DNA from 4 places in the Kitasatospora sp. NPDC058478 genome. Region 1 is predicted to be linked to each of the others. Evidence: riboswitches for the same ligand, from Rfam matches in the RefSeq annotation. Region 1 holds a riboswitch; each other region holds the start of a gene.
What was found. Region 1 has a riboswitch for cobalamin ahead of ACFWPT_RS18160 (cobalamin biosynthesis protein). Riboswitches for the same ligand answer to the same signal wherever they lie in the genome.
Positions count from the first base shown of each region.

Region 2: it holds a riboswitch for cobalamin, as region 1 does, so the genes downstream of both, metE (5-methyltetrahydropteroyltriglutamate--homocysteine S-methyltransferase) here and ACFWPT_RS18160 (cobalamin biosynthesis protein) in region 1, are expected to answer to the same signal.
Region 3: it holds a riboswitch for cobalamin, as region 1 does, so the genes downstream of both, ACFWPT_RS36060 (HoxN/HupN/NixA family nickel/cobalt transporter) here and ACFWPT_RS18160 (cobalamin biosynthesis protein) in region 1, are expected to answer to the same signal.
Region 4: it holds a riboswitch for cobalamin, as region 1 does, so the genes downstream of both, ACFWPT_RS35680 (FecCD family ABC transporter permease) here and ACFWPT_RS18160 (cobalamin biosynthesis protein) in region 1, are expected to answer to the same signal.

Region 1 is NZ_JBHXML010000029.1:74,240-79,187, reverse strand. Features, by position in the region: gene ACFWPT_RS18170 (putative cobaltochelatase) at 1-1,184, opposite strand, end outside; gene ACFWPT_RS18165 (cobyric acid synthase) at 1,181-2,719, opposite strand; gene ACFWPT_RS18160 (cobalamin biosynthesis protein) at 2,716-3,684, opposite strand; cobalamin riboswitch at 3,792-3,924, opposite strand; gene ACFWPT_RS18155 (alpha/beta hydrolase family protein) at 4,222-4,948, shown strand, end outside.
Region 2 is NZ_JBHXML010000009.1:41,027-45,974, forward strand. Features, by position in the region: gene ACFWPT_RS07165 (ABC transporter ATP-binding protein) at 1-1,244, shown strand, start outside; gene ACFWPT_RS07170 (ECF transporter S component) at 1,241-2,155, shown strand; cobalamin riboswitch at 2,185-2,407, shown strand; gene metE (5-methyltetrahydropteroyltriglutamate--homocysteine S-methyltransferase) at 2,572-4,887, shown strand.
Region 3 is NZ_JBHXML010000091.1:275-5,222, forward strand. Features, by position in the region: gene ACFWPT_RS36045 (AAA family ATPase) at 1-657, shown strand, start outside; gene ACFWPT_RS36050 (Fpg/Nei family DNA glycosylase) at 738-1,547, shown strand; gene ACFWPT_RS36055 (ArsR/SmtB family transcription factor) at 1,600-1,983, opposite strand; cobalamin riboswitch at 2,065-2,279, shown strand; gene ACFWPT_RS36060 (HoxN/HupN/NixA family nickel/cobalt transporter) at 2,309-3,421, shown strand; gene rpmG (50S ribosomal protein L33) at 3,569-3,733, opposite strand; gene rpmB (50S ribosomal protein L28) at 3,907-4,143, shown strand; gene rpsN (30S ribosomal protein S14) at 4,143-4,448, shown strand; gene ACFWPT_RS36080 (CobW family GTP-binding protein) at 4,454-4,948, shown strand, end outside.
Region 4 is NZ_JBHXML010000088.1:19,377-24,324, reverse strand. Features, by position in the region: gene ACFWPT_RS35685 (ABC transporter ATP-binding protein) at 1-535, opposite strand, end outside; gene ACFWPT_RS35680 (FecCD family ABC transporter permease) at 535-1,617, opposite strand; cobalamin riboswitch at 1,707-1,846, opposite strand; gene sodN (superoxide dismutase, Ni) at 1,935-2,330, opposite strand; gene sodX (nickel-type superoxide dismutase maturation protease) at 2,518-2,973, shown strand; gene ACFWPT_RS35665 (CGNR zinc finger domain-containing protein) at 3,002-3,592, opposite strand; gene ACFWPT_RS35660 (amino acid ABC transporter ATP-binding protein) at 3,706-4,503, opposite strand; gene ACFWPT_RS35655 (amino acid ABC transporter permease) at 4,500-4,948, opposite strand, start outside.

The DNA of each region.
Region 1 (4,948 bases):
CCGCCGTCCGGGCCGCCGCCGGGGCCGCCGTCCGGGCCGGGACCGTCGTCCTCGGGGCCGTCGCCCTCGCCGTCCCCGTCGCCCTCGGTCTCTCCTGAGCCCCCGAGCTCCCCGGACCCCTCGGGCTCCGAGGGCTCGGAGGGCTCCGATGGCTGCGCGGGCTCCTCCGGCTGCGCGTGCTCCTCCAGCGTCCGGTCGAGCTGCTCCTCGTCCAGCCCCGGCGCGTCGAAGGGGTTGCGGCGGCGCCGGTGCGGCAGCGCCAGCTGGGCGGCCTTGCGGACGTCCTCCTCCAGCACCTCGGTCCGCCCGTCCCAGGCGGCGAGCGCGACGGCGGTGCGGGCCATCACGATGTCGGCGCGCAGCCCGTCCACCTCGAACGCGGCGCACACGGCGGTGATCTGACGTAGCGCCACATCCGTCAGCTCCACCTTGGGCAGCAACTCCCGGGCGGCGGTGATGCGTTCGGCGAGCGCCTGCTCGTCCGCGGCGAACCGTGCGGCGAAGCCGGCCGGGTCGGCGTCGTAGCCGAGCCGGCGGCGGACCACCTCGGCGCGCTCGGCCGGGTCCCGGGTGGCGGCGATCTCGACGGTCAGGCCGAACCGGTCGAGCAGCTGCGGCCGCAGCTCGCCCTCCTCGGGGTTCATCGTGCCGACCAGCAGGAAGCGGGCGGCGTGCCGCACCGACACGCCCTCGCGCTCGACGTACGAGCGGCCCATCGCGGCGGCGTCCAGCAGCAGGTCCACGACGTGGTCCTGGAGCAGGTTCACCTCGTCGATGTAGAGCACGCCGCGGTGCGCCTTGGCGAGCAGCCCCGGCTCGTACGCCTTGACGCCTTCGGCGAGCGCCCGTTCCAGGTCGAGCGAGCCGACGATCCGGTCCTCGGCCACGCCGACCGGCAACTCGACCAGCTGGGCGGGGCGTTCGGACGCCGAGGGGCGGTCGTGCGGCCCGTCCGGGCACTGCGGGTCCGGCGCGGACGGGTCGCAGGCGAACCGGCAGCCGTCGACGGCCGCGAGGGTCGGCAGCAGGCCGGCCAGCGCGCGCACCATGGTCGACTTCGCGGTGCCCTTCTCGCCGCGCACCAGCACGCCGCCCACGGCCGGCGAGACCGCGTTGAGCAGCAGGCCGAGCCGCAGGTCGGGCATGCCGACGATCGCGGTGAACGGATAGCGGACGTCACTCATGCATACTCCCCAGGTGCCCCGGGCGCCAGGAACGGCAGCGATCCGGCCGCCGGCACCCCGCCCTCGATCAGCTTCCACAGCGCGTCGGTGTCCGCGTGCTCCTCGATCAGGTCGCCCAGCCGGTCCAGCCGGGCCTCGCGCGCCTCGGCGAACGAGGTGTCCGGCGCCGGCACGAACGCCCGGCCCGCCAACGCGGCGACCTCGCGCAGGAGTTCACGACGGAAGCCGTCGTTCTCCAGCGCGCCGTGCCAGGTCGTGCCCCACACCGGGCCGACCCGGCAGCCGTCCAGGCCGTGCCCGTCGTCATCGGAGAAGAACGGCTCGCCCCCCTCCACGGCCACCACCCCGTGGTGGATCTCGTACCCCTCGACCCGCTGCCCGTACGCCGTGCCGACCGGCCGCGCCAGCACCTTCTCGGCGCCGAACCGCACGTGCGTCGGCAGCAGGCCCAGGCCCTCGACCGAGCCGGCCCCGGACTCCACCTCGTCCTCGATCCCGCGCGCCAGCATCTGGTAGCCGCCGCACACCCCGAGGACCGGCAGCCCGGCCGCCGCCCGCGCCTTCAGCGCCGGCTCCAGGCCGCGTTCGCGCAGCCAGGCCAGGTCGGCCACGGTGGCCCGGGTGCCGGGCAGCACCACCAGGTCGGCGTCGGCCAGTTCCTCCGGCCGGGTCACCCAGCGCACCAGCACGCCGGGCTCCTGCGCCAGGGCGTCCAGGTCGGTGAAGTTCGACAGCCGGGGGAAGCGCACCACGGCCACCCGCAGCACGTCCGCCCCGAGCGGGCCGCGGCCGTCGACCCGGTCCACCACCGTGGACAGGTCCAGCGAGTCCTCGGCGTCCAGCCACAGGCCCGGCAGCATCGGCAGGGTGCCCAGCACCGGACGGCCGGTCAGCCCGTGCAGCATCTCCAGGCCGGGCGCCAGCAGCCGCGCGTCGCCGCGGAACTTGTTGACGAACCAGCCCGCCACGTGCCGCTGGTCCTGCGCCGACAGCAGCGCCAGCGTCCCGTACATCGCCGCGAAGACGCCGCCGCGGTCGATGTCCCCGACCACCACCACCGGCAGCCCGGCGGCCGTCGCCAGGCCCATGTTGGCGATGTCCCGGTCCCGCAGGTTGATCTCGGCGGGCGAGCCGGCGCCCTCGCAGACCACCACCTCGTAGCGGCGGCGCAGATCCGCCAGGCACTCCAGCGACCGTTCCAGCAGGACGGGCTTGCGCTCGCGGTAGTCCAGCGCGCCCACCTCGGCGACCGGCCGGCCCAGCAGCACCACCTGGCTGCGGCCGTCCGCGCCCGGCTTCAGCAGCACCGGGTTCATCGCCGCCTCCGGCTCCACCCGGGCCGCCTGCGCCTGCATCGCCTGCGCCCGGCCGATCTCGGCGCCGTCGGCGGTGACGAAGGAGTTCAGCGACATGTTCTGCGCCTTGAACGGCGCGACCCGCACCCCCTGCCGAGCCAGCCAGCGGCAGATGCCCGCGGTCACCACGCTCTTGCCCGCGTCCGAGGTCGTCCCGGCGACCAGCAGTGCGTTGCTCATGCCCTTCCCCTCCACCGTGTCATCAGCAAGCGCAGCGCGACGTGCCCCGCGACCGTCGTACCCAGGGCCAGCGCGCCCACCCGCCGGGAGAGCACGCAGGCCCGCTCGATGTCGTCCACCGTCACCGGGCGCAACTCCGCGCCCAGCACCGGCCGGTGCTCCACCCGCTCCCCGTACTGGAGGGTCCCGCCCAGCCGGACGCCCACCGCGCCCGCGAAGGCCGCCTCCGCCTGGCCCGCGTTCGGGCTCGGGTGCGCCGAGCCGTCCCGCCGCCAGACCCGCCAGGCCGTTTTCGGCTGCGGCGCGGCGGCCACCGTGAGCAGCGCCGTCAGCCGGGCGCCCGGCCAGCCCGCCACGTCGTCGAGCCGGGCCGAGGCCCAGCCGAACCGGGCGTACCGCGGCGAGCGGTGGCCGACCATCGCGTCCAGCGTGTTCACCGCGCGGAACGCCAGCAGCCCCGGCGTGCCCGCCAGCGTGCCCCAGACCAGCGCGTTCACCACGGCGTCCGCCGTGTTCTCGGCCACCGACTCGACCACCGCGCGGGCGATCTGCGGCCCGTCCAGCGCGCTCGGATCCCGCCCGCACAGGTGCGGCAGCCGTTCCCGCGCGGCCGTCAGGTCGCCCGTGGCCAGCGACCGGCCGATGGTGCGCGCCTCCCGGGTCAGCGAGGTGCCGCCCAGCACCGTCCAGGTCGCGGCGGCCGCCAGCGCGGCCCGGCCCAGCGGACGCCGGCCCACCGTACGGTCCAGGGCCACCGCGCCGGCCGCGACCGCGCCCACGCACAGCGCCGTGTACCCGGCGCCGGCCACCCGGTCGTCCTGCCACACCCGCCGCTCCAGCCGGGTCGCCGCGCCGCCGAAGACGGCCACCGGGTGGCCGCGCCGGGGGTCGGCGAAGCGGGCGTCCGCGGCGAAGCCCGCGGCGGCGCCGAGCGCGAACGCGGCGGCGCGGGTCAGCGGGCGCACGGCGGGTTCGGCGGAAGGCCGCGTCGGGTCCGGCGGGTCGGGGCAGCCTGCATCGCGTGCGTGTCCTCACTCAGGGTCCGCGCCCTGGATCGACGTACCGGGGGCGAGAGTCTCCTGGCTTCCGGGTCGGACGCACCCCCGGGCCTTCCAGCGGCTTCTGACGGTCCGCCGTGGCAATGTTCCGAGCGTGCTCCCCGGTGACAGTGGCGGGACCGCGCCGGACTCGCACCGGCTTCCTCTGCATGCCTCCGTTTGGCCCCAGGATCCCATCACGCGGCCGAACCGGGAGTCAACCGAGGTCACGGAGGGGTTGGTCACACCTCGGAGCCCTGTCGCCGGTGCCGTTCTCGCCCGCCCGAGGCCCGCCTGACGCCCGCCCCGCCCGACGCCCCGCCGTGACCCGGACGGCCCAGCCCGGTGGCCGCCCGCGCGGCCCCCCGGTGAACTGGTGCCCGAACACCGTCCGAGCACCGCCCGGACACCGCCCGGACACCGTCCGGTCCAAGAGCAGCCAAGACCAGCAGAGCGGGGAGCGATATGCGTTGGGGAACCGCGGCCGTCGTGGCGGCCGCCGTCGTCGGCGCCGGGGCCGCCGTCCTGGTGATCGGCCGTCGGGCCTCCGAACGGCTGGTCCACCCGGCGAGCGCCGTCCGGGAGTCGGGCCCCGTCCTGGTGCGGAGCCTCGCCGCGGGCCGGATCACCTTCAACCGCCGCCCCGAGAGCCTGCGCCCCGGCCGCTGGGCCGTGGAATGGGACGACCACGGCCACGCCGTCGTCGAGGACGTCCTGCACAGCGACGAGAACGGTGTCACCCGCCGCCTCGTCCGCGCCGACCGGGGCACCCTCACCCCCGGCACCGAGGTCCGCTTCACCCCCCGCGTCCACCTCGGCGACCCCACGGAGGCGCTCGGCCTCCCCTTCACCGACACCGCCGCCGACGGCGAACTCGGCGCCCTCCCCGCCTGGCGCCTCGACGGCAAACGCGGCACCTGGGTGATCCTCGTCCACGGCCCCGGCGCCGACCGGCAGCAGACCCTCCCGGTCCTCCCCGTCCTCGACCGCCTCGCCCTGCCCGCCCTCGCCGTCACCTACCGGGGCGACCAGGGCGCCCCCGCCTCGCCGGACGGGCTCGGCCACTTCGGCGAGACCGAGTGGCGCGACGTCGAGTCGGCGGTCCGGCTCGCCCTCGACAGCGGCGCCGGCCGGGTCATCCTGTACGGCTGGTCCCTCGGCGCCACCATGGCCCTCCAGACGGCCTCCCGCT
Region 2 (4,948 bases), on a different contig from region 1:
CGGTGCTCACCGCGCACCCGCGCGTCCTGGTCCTGGACGAACCGACCTCGGCGCTCGACCCGACCGCCGCCGAGGAGGTGCTCGCGGCCATCACCCGCCTGGTCCACGACCTCGGCGTCACCGTCCTGCTCGCCGAACACCGCCTGGAGCGGGTCGTCCAGTACGCCGACCGCGTCGCCTACCTGCCCGGCGACGGGACGGTCGTGCACGGGCCGCCCGCCGAGGTCTTCCGGCACGCCGCGATCGCGCCGCCCGTCGTCGACCTCGGCCGGCTGGCCGGGTGGCGGCCGCTGCCGCTCTCCGTCCGGGACGCCCGCCGCGCCGCCGCCCCGCTGCGGGAGCGGCTCACCGACGTGCCCGTTCCTCCGCCGCGCCGGGCAGCGGTGGCGGGGGAGCGGGTGCTGGACGCCCGGGGGGTGGTCGTCCGGTACGGGCCGGTCGCCGCCGTCCGGGAGGTCGGGTTGGACCTGAGGGCCGGCGAGGTCACCGCGCTGATGGGGCGCAACGGCTCGGGCAAGTCCTCGCTCCTGTGGGCCCTCCAGGGCTCCGGCCCCCGGCAGGGCGGCAGCGTGCAGGTCCTCGGCGCCGACGGCGGGCCGGCCGCGGACCCCAAGCGGCTCTCCGCGACCAGGGCCCGGCAGCTCGTCGGGCTCGTCCCGCAGACCCCGACCGACCTGCTGTACCTGGAGACGGTCGCCCAGGAACTCGCCCAGAGCGACCTGGAGGCCCGCAGCGCAGCAGGCCCGACCACAGCCGGGCCGACCGCCGCAGGCCCGACCACAGCCGGCCCGACCGCAGCAAGCCCGACCGCGCGGCAGATCCTCGACCGGCTCGCCCCCGGGATCCCCGACGGCACCCACCCCCGGGACCTCTCCGAGGGCCAGAAGCTGGCCCTGGTCCTGGCGATCCAACTGGCCGCCGCGCCAAGGGTGGTGCTGCTGGACGAACCCACCCGAGGGCTCGACTACCACGCGAAGGAAGCGCTCACCGGCATCGTCGACGCCCTCGCCGCCGAAGGCCGTACGGTCGTCGTCTCCACCCACGACGTCGAGTTCGTCGCCGCCGCCGCCGACCGGGTGGTGGTGATGGCCGAGGGCGAGATCGTCGCCGACGGCCCCACCGCCGAGGTCATCGTCGCCTCGCCCACCTTCGCCCCCCAGACCGCCAAGGTCCTCGCCCCGCTGCCCTACCTGACCACCCGGCAGGTCGCCGCCGCCCTCGCGCCCGCGCAGGCCGCCCGGTGAGCGCCGTCCGGATCCCCGGCCGGGCCCGCGTCGTCGCGGCCCTGGCCGCCTTCATCGGCCTGGTCGCCTTCACCTGGCCGTTCGTCGTCGCCCCCGGGAAGTTCGGTTCCTCCTACGCCCCGCCGCTGATCTTCGGCACCCTGCTGATCCTGGTGCTCGCCGTCGTCATCGCCGAGATCGCGGCCGGCGGCATCGACGCCAAGGCCCTCGCCATGCTCGGCGTCCTGTCCGCCGTCAACGCCGGGCTGCGCCCGCTCGGCGCCGGCACCGCCGGGGTGGAGACGGTTTTCTTCCTCCTCGTCCTGGCCGGCCGGGTCTTCGGCCCGGGCTTCGGCTTCACCCTCGGCTGCACCTCGCTGTTCGCCTCCGCGCTGCTCACCGGCGGCGTCGGCCCCTGGATGCCGTACCAGATGTTCGGCTGCGCGTTCGTCGGCATGCTCGCCGGGCTGCTGCCGAGAACCCGACGGCGGCGCTGGGAGGTGGCGATGCTGGCCGCGTACGGGGCGTTCTCCGGGTACCTCTTCGGCTTCCTCCTCAACCTCTCCTTCTGGCCGTTCTCCACCGACCCGAACAGTTCCATCGCCTACCTGCCGGGGCTGCCCTTCACCGAGCAGTGGCACCGCTACCTGCTCTTCGACCTCGCCACCTCGCTCGGCTGGGACACCGGCCGGGCCGTCACCACCTTCACCGCCGTGCTCGTCGTCGGCCCGGCCGTCCTCACCGTCTTCCGCCGCGCGGCCCGCCGCGCCAACTTCGAGCCCATGGTGGGCTTCGAAGCCCCGGACGCCCCGGACAGTCGACGAGTCACCGCGAACGACACCGCGAACGACACCGCGAACGCCGCCGCGAACGGCACCGCCACCGGCTCCGCGAGCGGCGAGGGAGTCTCACCATGCGGACGGCTTCCGTGAATTCCGCGTCGGCCCCGGCGGTTTGCCCCTAAGCTGGCGACGCAGCTGGTTCGTCCTGCCCGCCAGGCAGGACGTCGCAAGAGGGAACCCGGTGGGAATCCGGGACTGCCCCGCAGCGGTGAGTGGGAACGACCGCCGTCATACGCACTGGACCCGGGACGGGTCTGGGAAGCGATGGCCAGTAGGTACCGGACGCCAACAGGCCCGGTGCGCCCACGAGTCCGAAGACCTGCCCGTTGCCCGCCCGCGGACCGTTCCGCGTGCGGATATCCCGGTGACCTCGTGGGCGGGTCGGCGACCATACCAGGCGGGTCCGGCACGCGCATCGACGTGAGCCGCCGCCCGGTTCGTCATCCCTTCGCGCTCTCGTCCCGTCCCCGGGCACTTGAGGAGCCAGACTCGCGAAGGAGAGTCCCTTGACCACGAAGTCCGCAGCCGCGGCAACCAGGGCCACCGTGTACGGCTACCCCCGACAGGGCCAGGGCCGGGAGCTGAAGAAGGCCGTCGAGGGCTACTGGAAGGGCACGGTCACCGCCGACGCCCTGCGGGAGACGGCGGTCGGCCTGCGCCGGAAGAACTGGGCGCAGCTCGCCGGGGCCGGTGTCCTGGAAGTGCCCACCGGCGACTTCTCGCTCTACGACCACGTGCTGGACACCACGGTCGCCGTCGGCGCGATCCCGCCCCGGCACCGGGATGCGGTCGAAATCGACGCGCTGGACGGCTACTTCGCCATGGCACGCGGCACCCAGGAGGTCGCGCCACTGGAGATGACCAAGTGGTTCGACACCAACTACCACTACCTGGTGCCCGAACTCGGCCCGGACACCGTCTTCACCGCGAACCCGGCCAAGGCCGTCGGGGAGTTCCGGGAGGCGCTGGCGCTCGGCCACACCGCACGCCCCGTGCTCGTCGGCCCCCTCACCTACCTGCTGCTCGCCAAGCCCGCCCCCGGTGTCGCCGAGGACTTCCAGCCGATCACCCTGCTGGACCGGCTGCTGCCCGTCTACGCGCAGCTGCTGGCGGACCTGAAGGCGGCCGGCGCCGAGTGGGTGCAACTGGACGAGCCCGCCCTGGTGCAGGACCGCACCCCGGCCGAGCTGAACGCCGCCGCCCGCGCCTACCGTGAGCTGGGCGGTCTGGCGGACCGTCCGAAGCTGCTGGTCGCGAGCTACTTCGACCGCCTGGGCGAGGCCCTGCCGGTGCTGGCCAAGGCCCCGGTCGAGGGCCTGGCGCTGGACTTCACGGGGCCCGCCGCGGCGAACCTTGACGACCTGGCCGCCGTCGGCGGGCTGCCCGGCAAGCGGCTGGTCGCCGGGGTGGTCGACGGGCGCAACATCTGGATCAACGACCTGGAGAAGTCGCTGGCCACCCTGGCGACCCTGTTGGGCCTCGCCGAGCGGGTCGACGTCGCCCCGTCCTGCTCCCTCCTGCACGTGCCGCTGGACGCCGCCGCCGAACGCGACGTCGACCCGCAGATCCTGCGCTGGCTCGCCTTCGCCCAGCAGAAGGCCAGGGAGGTGGCGCTGCTGGCCCGGGGCCTGCGCGAGGGTACGGGGGCGATCGCCGCCGACCTGGCCGCCAACCGCGCCGACCTCGCCTCGCGCGCCAACTCGCCGATCACCCACGACCCGGCGGTGCGCGCCCGCACCGCCGCCGTCACCGACGCGGATGCGCGCCGCGCCCAGGCCTACCCGCAGCGGGCCGAGGCCCAGCGTGCCCGGCTCGGCCTGCCGCTGCTGCCGACCACCACCATCGGCTCGTTCCCGCAGACCTCCGAACTGCGGGTCGCCCGGGCCGACCTCACGGCGGGCCGGATCGACGCGGCGGCCTACCGGGAGCGGATGGAGACCGAGGTCCGGGAGGTCATCGCCTTCCAGGAGAAGGCCGGACTGGACGTCCTGGTGCACGGCGAGCCCGAGCGCAACGACATGGTCCAGTACTTCGCCGAACAGCTCACCGGCTACCTCGCCACCCGGCACGGCTGGGTGCAGTCCTACGGCACCCGGTACGTGCGCCCGCCGGTCCTGGCCGGGGACATCTCCCGCCCGCACCCGATGACCGTCGACTGGTTCCGCTACGCGCAGGGCCTCACCGACCGTCCGGTCAAGGGCATGCTCACCGGCCCCGTCACGATGCTCGCTTGGTCCTTCGTCCGCGACGACCAGCCGCTCGGCGACACCGCCCGCCAGGTCGCCCTCGCCCTGCGCGACGAGGTCACCGACCTGGAGGCCGTGGGCGCGGCCGTCGTCCAGGTCGACGAGCCGGCCCTGCGCGAGACCCTGCCGTTGCGCGCCGCCGACCGCCCGGCGTACCTGGCGTGGGCGACCGAGTCCTTCCGCCTGGCCACCTCGGGCGTCCGCGCCGACACCCAGGTCCACACCCACATGTGCTACGCCGAGTTCGGCGCGATCATGACGGCGATCGACGAGCTCGACGCGGACGTCATCTCGCTGGAGGCCACCCGCTCGCACATGGAGGTCGCCGGAGAGCTCGCCGGGGCCGGCTACCCGCGCGAGGTCGGCCCGGGCGTCTGGGACATCCACTCCCCGCGCGTCCCGAGCACCGAGGAGGCCGTGGAACTGCTGCGTGCGGGCCTGGCCGCCATCCCCGCAGAGCGGCTCTGGGTCAACCCCGACTGCGGCCTGAAGACCCGCGGCTGGACGGAGACCCGCGCCTCGCTCGACAGCCTCGTCGGCGCCGCCCGCCGCCTGCGCGCGGAGCTGGCCGGCTGACCTGCCGGTGACGCGACCCGGCCGGGCCCCGCACGCCGTGCGGCGCCCGGCCGGGTCGGGT
Region 3 (4,948 bases), on a different contig from region 1:
CCCGGCGCGCCGGTCCCCGTCGGGGCCACCGGGCACTTCGTGCTGCCCTCCGGCGCGCCCGTGCAACTCCCCGCCCACCCGCCGCAGCGGCACGCGCCCGCCAGTCCGATCGCCGTCCTGCTGATCGGCCCGGCCGGGGCGGGCAAGACCACCGTCGCCCGGTACTGGGCCGAGCGCCGGCCCAGCCCGACCGCGCACATCAGCCTGGACGACGTCCGCGAGTGGGTGCAGTCCGGCTTCGCCAACCCGCAGTCCGGCTGGAACAACGCCTCCGAGGCGCAGTACCGGCTGGCCCGCCGCACCTGCGGCTTCGCCTGCCGCAACTACCTCGCCAACGGCATCTCCTGCATCATCGACGACGCCGTCTTCCCGGACCGCCCGGCCATCGGCCTCGGCGGCTGGAAGCGGCACATCGGCCCCGGCATGATCCCGGTCGTGCTGCTGCCCAGCCTGGACTCCGTGCTGCACCGCAACGCCCGGCGCGGCGGCACCCGGCGGCTCGGTGACGAGGAGGTGGCGCGGATCCACGGCCGGATGGCCGGCTGGTACAACTCCGGGCTGCCGATCATCGACAACTCGTACCTGGACGTGGCCGGCACCGCCGCCGAGCTGGACCGCGTCATCCTGGCCCGGCTGATGGGCATGCCGGTCCGCTGACCTGCGACGATCCGGTGCTGTCGGCGCCGACTGCGATGATGTGCAGGTCCTGTCGAACCACCCCGGGGGAGCTGACGCCCGTGCCGGAAGGCCACATCATCCACCGCCTCGCCGCCGAGAACCGGAAGGCCTTCGGCGGCCGCCCGGTCGAGGTGTCCAGCCCGCAGGGCCGGTTCGCCGACGAGGCCAAGGCCATCGACGGGCAGCTGCTCACCGCGGCCGAAGCCGTCGGCAAGCACCTGTTCCTCGGCTTCGAGGAGGGCGCCTGGGTGCACGTCCACCTCGGCCTCTACGGCGGCTTCGCCTTCGGCACCGGGCCCGCGCCCGAGCCGGTCGGCCTGGTCCGGCTGCGGCTGGCCAACGACGACGGCTACGCCGATCTGCGCGGCCCCAACACCTGCGCGCTGGTCACCGGCGCGGAGAAGGCCGCCGTCGCCGCCCGGCTGGGCCCCGACCCGCTGCGCGCCGACGCCGACCCGCAGGCCGCCTGGCGCCGGATATCGGCCAGCCGGACGACCGTCGCCGCGCTGCTGATGGACCAGAAGGTGCTGGCCGGGGTGGGCAACGTCTACCGGGCCGAGGTGCTGTTCCGCCACGGGATCAACCCGCACCGCGCCGGCCGCGACCTCACCCGGGGCGAGTGGGACGCGATCTGGGCCGACCTGGTCGCCCTGATGCGCGAGGGCGTCGGCGCGGGCCGGATCGACACCGTCCGGCCCGAGCACACCCCCGAGGCGATGGGCCGCCCGCCGCGTGTCGACGACCACGGCGGCGAGGTGTACGTCTACCGGCGGGCCGCGATGCCCTGCCTGGTCTGCGGCACCGACGTCCGGACGGAGCAGCACGCCGCGCGCAACCTCTTCTGGTGCCCCGCCTGCCAGGCGGCCTGACCGGGTCCGCGGTTGCTCCGGCCGGGCCCCGGCGTGTCCTCCGGGGGGCCGGTCAGCCGACGGCCACGGTGGGCTCGTGGTGTTCGGCGGCGGCGCACGCGTCGAGGAGGGGGCGCATGGCCTCGTCCACGAGCCGGTAGCGCACGACCCGCCCGTCCTTGTCCCCGGTGACCACGCCCGCGGTGCGGAGCAGCCGCAGGGCCTGGGACACGGCGGGGTCGCGCATGCCGGTGGCGACGGCGAGGTCGGAGACGGCGAGCGGGCCGGCCCGGTGGAGGGCGAGCAGGAGGGCGAGCCGCCCGGGGTCGGCGAGCAGGGAGAACCGCTCGGCCCAGGTGCGGACGTGCGCGGGGTCGCCGATCGCGGCGATGGCCTCGCAGACCCGGTGTCCGTCGATGGTGCGGTGGCCCGCGCGGTCGGCCGGTACGAGATGCATGCGCACATTGTTGCAGGAGGGGGCCTGTGATCCTGGACACCTGCGCAGGTGCGCAGCCTTGCAAGGGTGGGTCCTGACCCCTACGGTGTTCCCCGCCGTGGTGCTCGGGAAGACCGGTGACGGATCCTCAGGGGTCCCAGTCCGGAGCGGCCCTCGCCACTGTGATCGGGCCATCGTGATCGTCGACGATGGAGAGACGTCCGTACCCACGACGCCACTGGGAGCCTCGCGCACCTGGGAAGGCGGGTACGGGACCCCCGTAAGCCAGGAGACCGGCCACGGCATCTCACGAAGTGTTTCCACGAGGTGCTGGAGCGTGACCCGAATGACCCTGCCCGAAACCGCCGCCGCCGAGGCGCCGGCGACACCGTCCGTGCTGCCCACGTTCCGCTGGAAGCGCGAGGACACCGTTCGCACGGCCGGGCTGATGGGGGTGATCCTGGCCATGCACGTGGTGGCGTTCGGGACGCTCATCTTCCTGGTCGCGCCCCACAACTACGCGGTCGGCACCCAGGTCTTCGGCGTGGGCCTGGGGATCACCGCGTACACCCTCGGCATGCGGCACGCCTTCGACGCCGACCACATCGCGGTGATCGACAACACCACCCGCAAGCTGATGGCGGACGGCAAGCGGCCGGTCTCGGTCGGCTTCTGGTTCGCCCTCGGGCACTCCTCGATGGTGGTGCTGATGGCCGCCCTGGTGGCGGGCGGCGCGCAGCTGGCCAGCACGCTGATGGACGACGACTCGACCACCCACAAGTGGCTCGGGATGGTCGGCACGACGGCCTCCGGCGCGTTCCTCTACCTGATCGGCGCGCTCAACCTGGCCGCGCTGCTCGGCATCCTCAAGGTGTTCCGGGCGATGCGGGCCGGGTCGTACGACGAGGCGCAGCTGGAGGAGCACCTCAACTCGCGGGGCTTCATGGCCCGGGTGCTGAACCGGGCGACCCGCTCGATCACCCGGCCCGGGCAGATGTTCCCGGTGGGCATGGTGCTGGGGCTGGGCTTCGACACCGCGACCGAGGTCACCCTGATGGTGATGGCCGGGTCGGGCGCGGCGGCCGGGTTGCCCTGGTACGCGATCGTCTGCCTGCCGCTGCTGTTCGCGGCCGGGATGAGCCTGTTCGACACCCTGGACGGGACGTTCATGAACTTCGCGTACCAGTGGGCCTTCGCCAACCCGGTCCGGAAGGTGTACTACAACCTGACGATCACCGGGCTGTCGATCGCGGTGGCCTTCGTCATCGGCACCATCGAGCTGGTCGGCGTGCTGCACGAGAAGCTCGATCTGACCGATCCGGTCACCGGCTGGATCGCGGGCATCTCGCTGGACAACGTCGGCTACGCGATCGCCGGGCTGTTCGTGGTGGTCTGGGCCGCGGCGATCGCCTACTGGAAGCTGGCCCGGGTGGAGAAGCGCTGGGTGGCCGCCGAGTAGTGGCGGCTGCGAGCGGCGACGGCTGCGAGCAGCGACGGCGCCTCCCCCGGGATCCCGGGGGAGGCGCCGTTTCGTCGCTGCGGGGCGGTACGGGTCGCTGCCGGTCGGCGTTCCGTCGGTGCGGGGTTCAGTTCGGGCGGGCGGGGTTCAGCGCTCTTCGCGGAAGTCGACGTGTCGGCGCGCGACCGGGTCGTACTTGCGCAGGACCATCCGGTCCGGGTCGTTGCGGCGGTTCTTGCGGGTCACGTACGTGTAGCCGGTGCCGGCGGTGGAGCGGAGCTTGATGACGGGGCGCAGTTCACTACGGGCCATGGGTGTCCTCCCGGGTTGGCGGGTTGGCGGGTTGGCGGGTTGGCGGGTTGGCGGGTTGGCGGGTTGGCGGGGTGTTCGGGGCCGGGGCGAAACCGTACACCGAAATGGAAGTCATTTTCATCTGGTGTAACGTGAGCTCCGTCCTGCCCATTCCCGGACGTCAGGGAGCACCCATGTCCGCCCACTGCCAACTCACCGGCCGCAAGCCCGGATTCGGCAACGCGATCTCGCACTCGCACCGCCGCACCCGCCGCCGCTTCGACCCCAACATCCAGCACAAGCGCTACTGGCTGCCCGGCGAGGGCCGGTACGTCCGGCTCACCCTCAGCGCCAAGGGCATCCGCACCATCGACACGATCGGCATCGAGGCCGCCGTCGCCCGCATCCGCGCCCGAGGGGGGAAGGTCTGATGGCCAAGCAGAGCAAGATCGCCAAGAACGAGCAGCGCCGCGCCGTCGTGGCCCGGTACGCCGAGCGCCGCGCCGAGCTCAAGCGGATCATCGCCCACCCCGGCACCGCCCCCGCCGAACGCGCCGCCGCCCAGGCCGAACTCGCCCGCCAGCCCCGCGACGCCAGCGCCACCCGGATCCGCAACCGCGACGCCGTCGACGGCCGCCCCCGCGGCTACCTGCGGGCCTTCGGCCTCTCCCGGGTCAACCTCCGCGTCCACGCCCACGCCGGCCACCTGCCCGGCGTCCGCAAGGCCAGCTGGTGAGCGGCGTGGACGGGATCAAGCTGCCCGTGGTGGTCGTCGCCGGACTGCACGCCGCCGAACGCCGGGCCGCCGTCCGGGAGTTGGCCGCGGCTGCGGTGGACGCGGTGGTCCTCCACCACGACCTGCGGGAGGCCTCGCAGGGTGTCGTCCACCGTGAACTGCGCGACGCGGGAGGCGGGTTCGACGCCGCCGACGTCCCGCTGGTGAACGACTGCCCCTGCTGCGCCCTGCGCGAGGACCTGCTGCCGCGACTGCTGCGGATCGCCGACGAAGGCCGGTACGGACTCGCGATCGTCGAACTGTGGGGCGGCAGCGACCCGCACCCGGCCGTCGAGGTGATCGCCGGGGGAGAGGCGGACGGCCGCCATCTGGAGGACGCCGTCGAACTCGCGGGCGTGGTCACGGCCGTCGACCCGGACCGGCTGATCGGCGAACTCTCCGTCTCCGACGACCTGGTGGACCACGGCGAGCACACCGCCCGCCAGGACCAGCGGACCCGC
Region 4 (4,948 bases), on a different contig from region 1:
CCAGCACGTCCAACTGGTGGGCGATGTCCAGGTGGTTGGTGGGCTCGTCCAGCACCAGCAGTCGGGGCTCCTGGACCAGCGCGCGGGCGATCAGCACCCGCTGCTTCTCGCCGCCGGACAGGCTCAGGAAGCCCCGCCCGGCCAACTGCTCGGCGCCGACCTTGCGCAGCGCCTCGGTGCAGCGGGCGTGGTCGTCCGCGCCCGGGCCGCCCAGGCCGCGCCGGTGCGGCAGCCGGCCCATGGCGACCACCTCGGCCACCGTGAAGTCGAACTCGGCGGAGTGCTCCTGGGGGAGCGCGGCCACCCGCCGGGCGGCCTCGCGCGCGGTCAGCGCGTGCAGGTCCGTGCCGTCCAGCCGGACGGCCCCGGCGGCCGGCCGCAGCGCCCGGTAGACGCAGCGCAGCAGCGTCGACTTGCCGCTGCCGTTCGGTCCGATCAGTCCGACCACCTGCCCGGCGGCGGCGTCCAGGGCGACGTCGTGGACCAGCCGGGCACCGGCCAGCTCGACCGAGACGGAGTCCAGGGCGAGATCCATCAGCGGCCTCCGAAGGAATAGCCGCGACGGCGCATCAGCAGCAGGAAACAGGGCACCCCGAGCACCGCGGTGACCACCCCGACCGGCAGTTCGGCGGGCGCCAGCAGGGTGCGCGAGACGATGTCCACCCAGACCAGCAGCAGCGCCCCGGCGAGCGGCGCGACCAGCAGCACCCGGCGGTGCCCGGCGCCGACCAGCATCCGGGCCAGGTGCGGCACCATCAGCCCGACGAAGCCGATCGCCCCGCTGACGGCCACCACCGTGCCGGTGACGGCGGCGGTCACCACGAACAGCTCGCGGCGCAGCCGGTCCGGGTCCACGCCCAGCGAGGCGGCCGTCTCGTCGCCCATGGCGAGCGCGTCCAGCCGGCCGGCGGCGCAGGCCAGGTACGCCAGGCCGGCCAGCACGGTGGTGGCGGCGATCGGCACCGAGCCCCAGGTGGCGCCTCCGAGGCTGCCGAGCAGCCACATCATGGCGTCCCGGGCGGCCTCGCCGCGGGCGGCCGCGAAGACCATCAGCGCGGTGACGGCGGAGAAGCCGTAGGAGAGCGCGGTGCCGGTGAGCACCAGCCGCAGCGGGGTGAGCCCGTAGGCCGTCCGCGCCGCGAGGTAGACCAGCACCATGGCGACCAGCGCGGAGCCGAACGCGGAGGCCGAGATCGCCCACACCCCGAGCGAGGCGAAGGCGCCGAGCAGCAGCACCGCGTTGGCGCCGACGGCCGCGCCGGAGGAGATGCCGAGTACGAACGGGTCGGCCAGCGCGTTGCGCACCAGGGCCTGGACGGCGACCCCGGTGGCGGCCAGCCCGGCGCCGACCACGGCGGCCAGCACGGCGCGCGGCAGCCGGATCTCCCAGACGATCGCGTAGGCGGCGGCCTCCTCCGCCTCCAGCCGTCCGCCCGTCAGCCCGGCGGCCAGCAGCCGCAGGACGCGGGGCAGGCCGATCCCGGAGGCGCCCAGCGCCACGCCGCAGAGCAGCGAGAGCAGCAGGGCGGCGGCCAGGCCGACGGCGAGCGGGAGGGCGGGTATTCGGCGGGCGGGCGGGCTCGTTGCGCCACTGCCCGCGGCTGCGGTGCTGCTCACGGTGCGCCTTGCCTCGGGCCGCGGGTGCGCGGGGGCGGCACCGGTCGGGCGCGGGCCCGGGCGCCATCCCCTCGCAGTCCACGGCGAGTTGTCGGGAGTTCAGCGGCCGGGGGCGATCGGGCTGGCGCGGCCCCGGGGGCCGTGCTCACCGTTGCGGGTCAGCGCCGGATTCACACCGGACTTCCCCCTCGGACGCCCTGGCAGCATAACAGCCACTCAGGCTAGGCAACCCTTACCGGGCTCGGGTGGGGCGTGAACGCACGACCGCCCCCGTCCGGGCTCGCGGACGGGGGCGGTCGGGTGGCGACGCGTCAGGCTCAGGCCTGCTTGGTCTCCCAGAAGATCTTGTCGACCTCGGCGATCAGGTCCAGCAGGGCCTGGCCGGTGGCGGGGTCGGTGGACGCCTTGGCGGCCGAGGCGGCCTTCAGGGTGTCGTTGATCAGCTGGTGCAGCTGCGGGTACTTCTCGAAGTGCGGGGCCTTGAAGTAGTCGCTCCACAGCACCGAGATGTGGTGCTTGACGGCCTCGGCACGCTGCTCCTTGATGATCAGGGCGCGGGTGCGGAAAGCCGGGTCCTCGTTGGCCTGGTACTTCTCCTGGGTGCCCTTGACCGACTCGGCCTCGATCCGGGCCTGCGCCGGGTCGTACACGCCGCAGGGCAGGTCACAGTGGGCGTGGGCGGTGGCGCGCGGTGCAAACAGACGAGAGAACATGGGAGTCCTTCCTTAGATCGTCTTCCCGCGCCCGAGATTACCCTTCCGCCCCCGGGGTTTCGCGATCGGGCGGTGGGCCTAGGGCAAAAGGCGGACCCGGAACCGGGGTAATCCGGACATCGAACGGATCGAACGGGGTGACGGTCCGTACGGCAGACTGGGACCGGTCGGTCCGGGAGGAGGAGTCGTGGCGCGGAGCACGGAACCGGCGGGCACGGAACCCCGGGGGCGGGGCGGCGGCGCGGTGCCGTTCGGGCTGGTCGACGTGGCGGGCCCGTCGATGGTCCCGACCCTGCGCGAGGGCGACCAGTTGCTGGTGCGCTACGGCGCGCCGATCCGGCCCGGCGCGGTGGTGCTCTTCCGGCACCCCTTCCAGCAGGACCTGCTGGTGGTGAAGCGGGCCGCCGAGCGGCGTCCGAGGGGCTGGTGGCTGCTGTCCGACAACCGGCCGGTGGACAGCGACAGCCGCAGCTACGGCCCGGTCCCGGACGAACTGGTGCTCGGCCGGGTGCTGCTGAGGCTGCGCCCGCGCCCGGCCTGGCTGGCGCCGGGGCGGCGGCTGGAGCGGCTGCTGCTGAGCACCCGGCTGGCCCGGGTGCCGGGCCTGGCCCGCCGCCTGGGCGTCTGGGCGGACGAGCTCTGACTCCCTGACCCCCTGGGCCCTGCCCTGCCTAGCCGGCGGCGCCGAGTGCCGCGGCCTCGGCCTCCTGGCGCTTGCGGGCCCGGTACGCGGCGACGTTGGCGCGGGTCGCGCAGCGGTCCGAGCAGTAGCGGCGGGAGCGGTTGGTCGAGGTGTCCAGGTAGGCGTTGCGGCAGGGCGCGGCCTGGCAGATGCCGAGCCGGTCGGCGCCCAGCTCGGTCAGGTGGACGGCCAGGCCCATGCAGGCGACCGCGCTGAAGTGCGCGGTGGCGGTCGGCGAGTTGTCGGCCAGGTGCAGGTGCCAGCGCGGCCGGCCGGCGTCGTCCAGGTAGTCGTGCCCGGAGACCAGCGGGCTGACCGGGTACTCCATCAGCAGGCTGTTCAGCAGGTCGACGCCCCGGATCTCGTCGCCCTCGGCGGCGGCCTCGAAGACCCCGCGCAGCCTGGTCCGCACCGCCCGCAGCCGGGGCAGGTCGGACTCGTCGGCCTGTGCGGCGGCCCGCGAGGAGTCGGAGAACAGGCCGCGCACCGCGTCCACGGACGTCAGCGTGTCGGTGCCGCGTTCGGGCTCCTCGGTGTTCACCAGCCGAACGGCGAGATCGGCGTACGAGGCGAGCTCCACGGAGGTCCTTCCAAAAGGTCGGTAACGGGCTGATTGCGTCCAGCCTATTACCTGGGTGGGGAAAACGTCGGCGCCCGGCAGGAGCAGCCTGCCGGGCGCCGGTCGGTACGGTTCTACAGCACCTTGGAGAGGAAGGCGCGGGTGCGCTCGTGCCGGGGGTCGGTGAGCACCTCGCGGGGGTTGCCGGACTCGACCACCACACCGCCGTCCATGAACACCAGCGCGTCGCCGACCTCGCGGGCGAAGCCCATCTCGTGGGTGACGACCACCATGGTCATGCCCTCCTCGGCGAGGCCGCGCATGACGTCGAGGACGTCGCCGACCAGTTCGGGGTCGAGCGCCGAGGTGGGCTCGTCGAACAGCATCAGCTTGGGCTTCATGGCCAGCGCGCGGGCGATCGCGACGCGCTGCTGCTGGCCGCCGGAGAGCTGGGAGGGGTAGTTCTTCGCCTTGTCGGCGAGGCCGACCCGCTCCAGCAGGACCATCGCCCGCTCCCGGGCGGCGGCCTTGCTCTCGCCCTTGACCTGGACCGGGGCCTCCATGACGTTCTCGACGGCCGTCATGTGCGGGAACAGGTTGAAGCGCTGGAAGACCATGCCGATGTCGCGCCGCTTGACGGCGACCTCGCGGTCCTTGAGCTCGTAGAGCTTGTCGCCCTTCTGCTGGTAGCCGACCAGTTCGCCGTCCACCCAGAGGCGTCCGCCGTTGATCTTCTCCAGGTGGTTGATGCACCGCAGGAAGGTCGACTTGCCGGAGCCGGAGGGGCCGATCAGGCAGAACACCTCGCCCTGCTTGACCTCCAGGTCGATGCCCTTGAGCACGTGCACGGAGCCGTAGGACTTGTGGACGCTCTCGGCGCGCACCATCGGCTGCCCGGTGGCGGCGGCCGGGGTCTTGCTCAGGTCGGTCATACGTGACCACCTCCCTCAAGCCCCGGGACGACGTCGGCGCCGGTCTTCGGGGCGGGCTTCCCGGCGAACAGGCCCCGCAGCCGCTGCACCGGGGTGGGCGGGAGGGTCCGGTTGGAGCCGCGGGCGTAGTAGCGCTCGATGTAGTACTGGCCGATGGTCAGCAGCGAGGTGAAGAACAGGTACCAGAGGCTGACCACGATCAGCAGCGGGATGTTCTGGTAGTTCCGGGAGTAGATGACCTGACCGGCCCGGAAGATCTCCTCCAGGGAGATCACGCTGACCAGCGAGGTGGTCTTGAGCATCGAGATGGTCTCGTTGCCGGTCGGCGGGATGATCACCCGCATGGCCTGGGGCAGGACGATCCGGCGCATGGTCTGGAACCGGCTCATGCCGAGCGCGTGGGCGGCCTCGGTCTGGCCCTCGTCCACCGACTGGATGCCGCCGC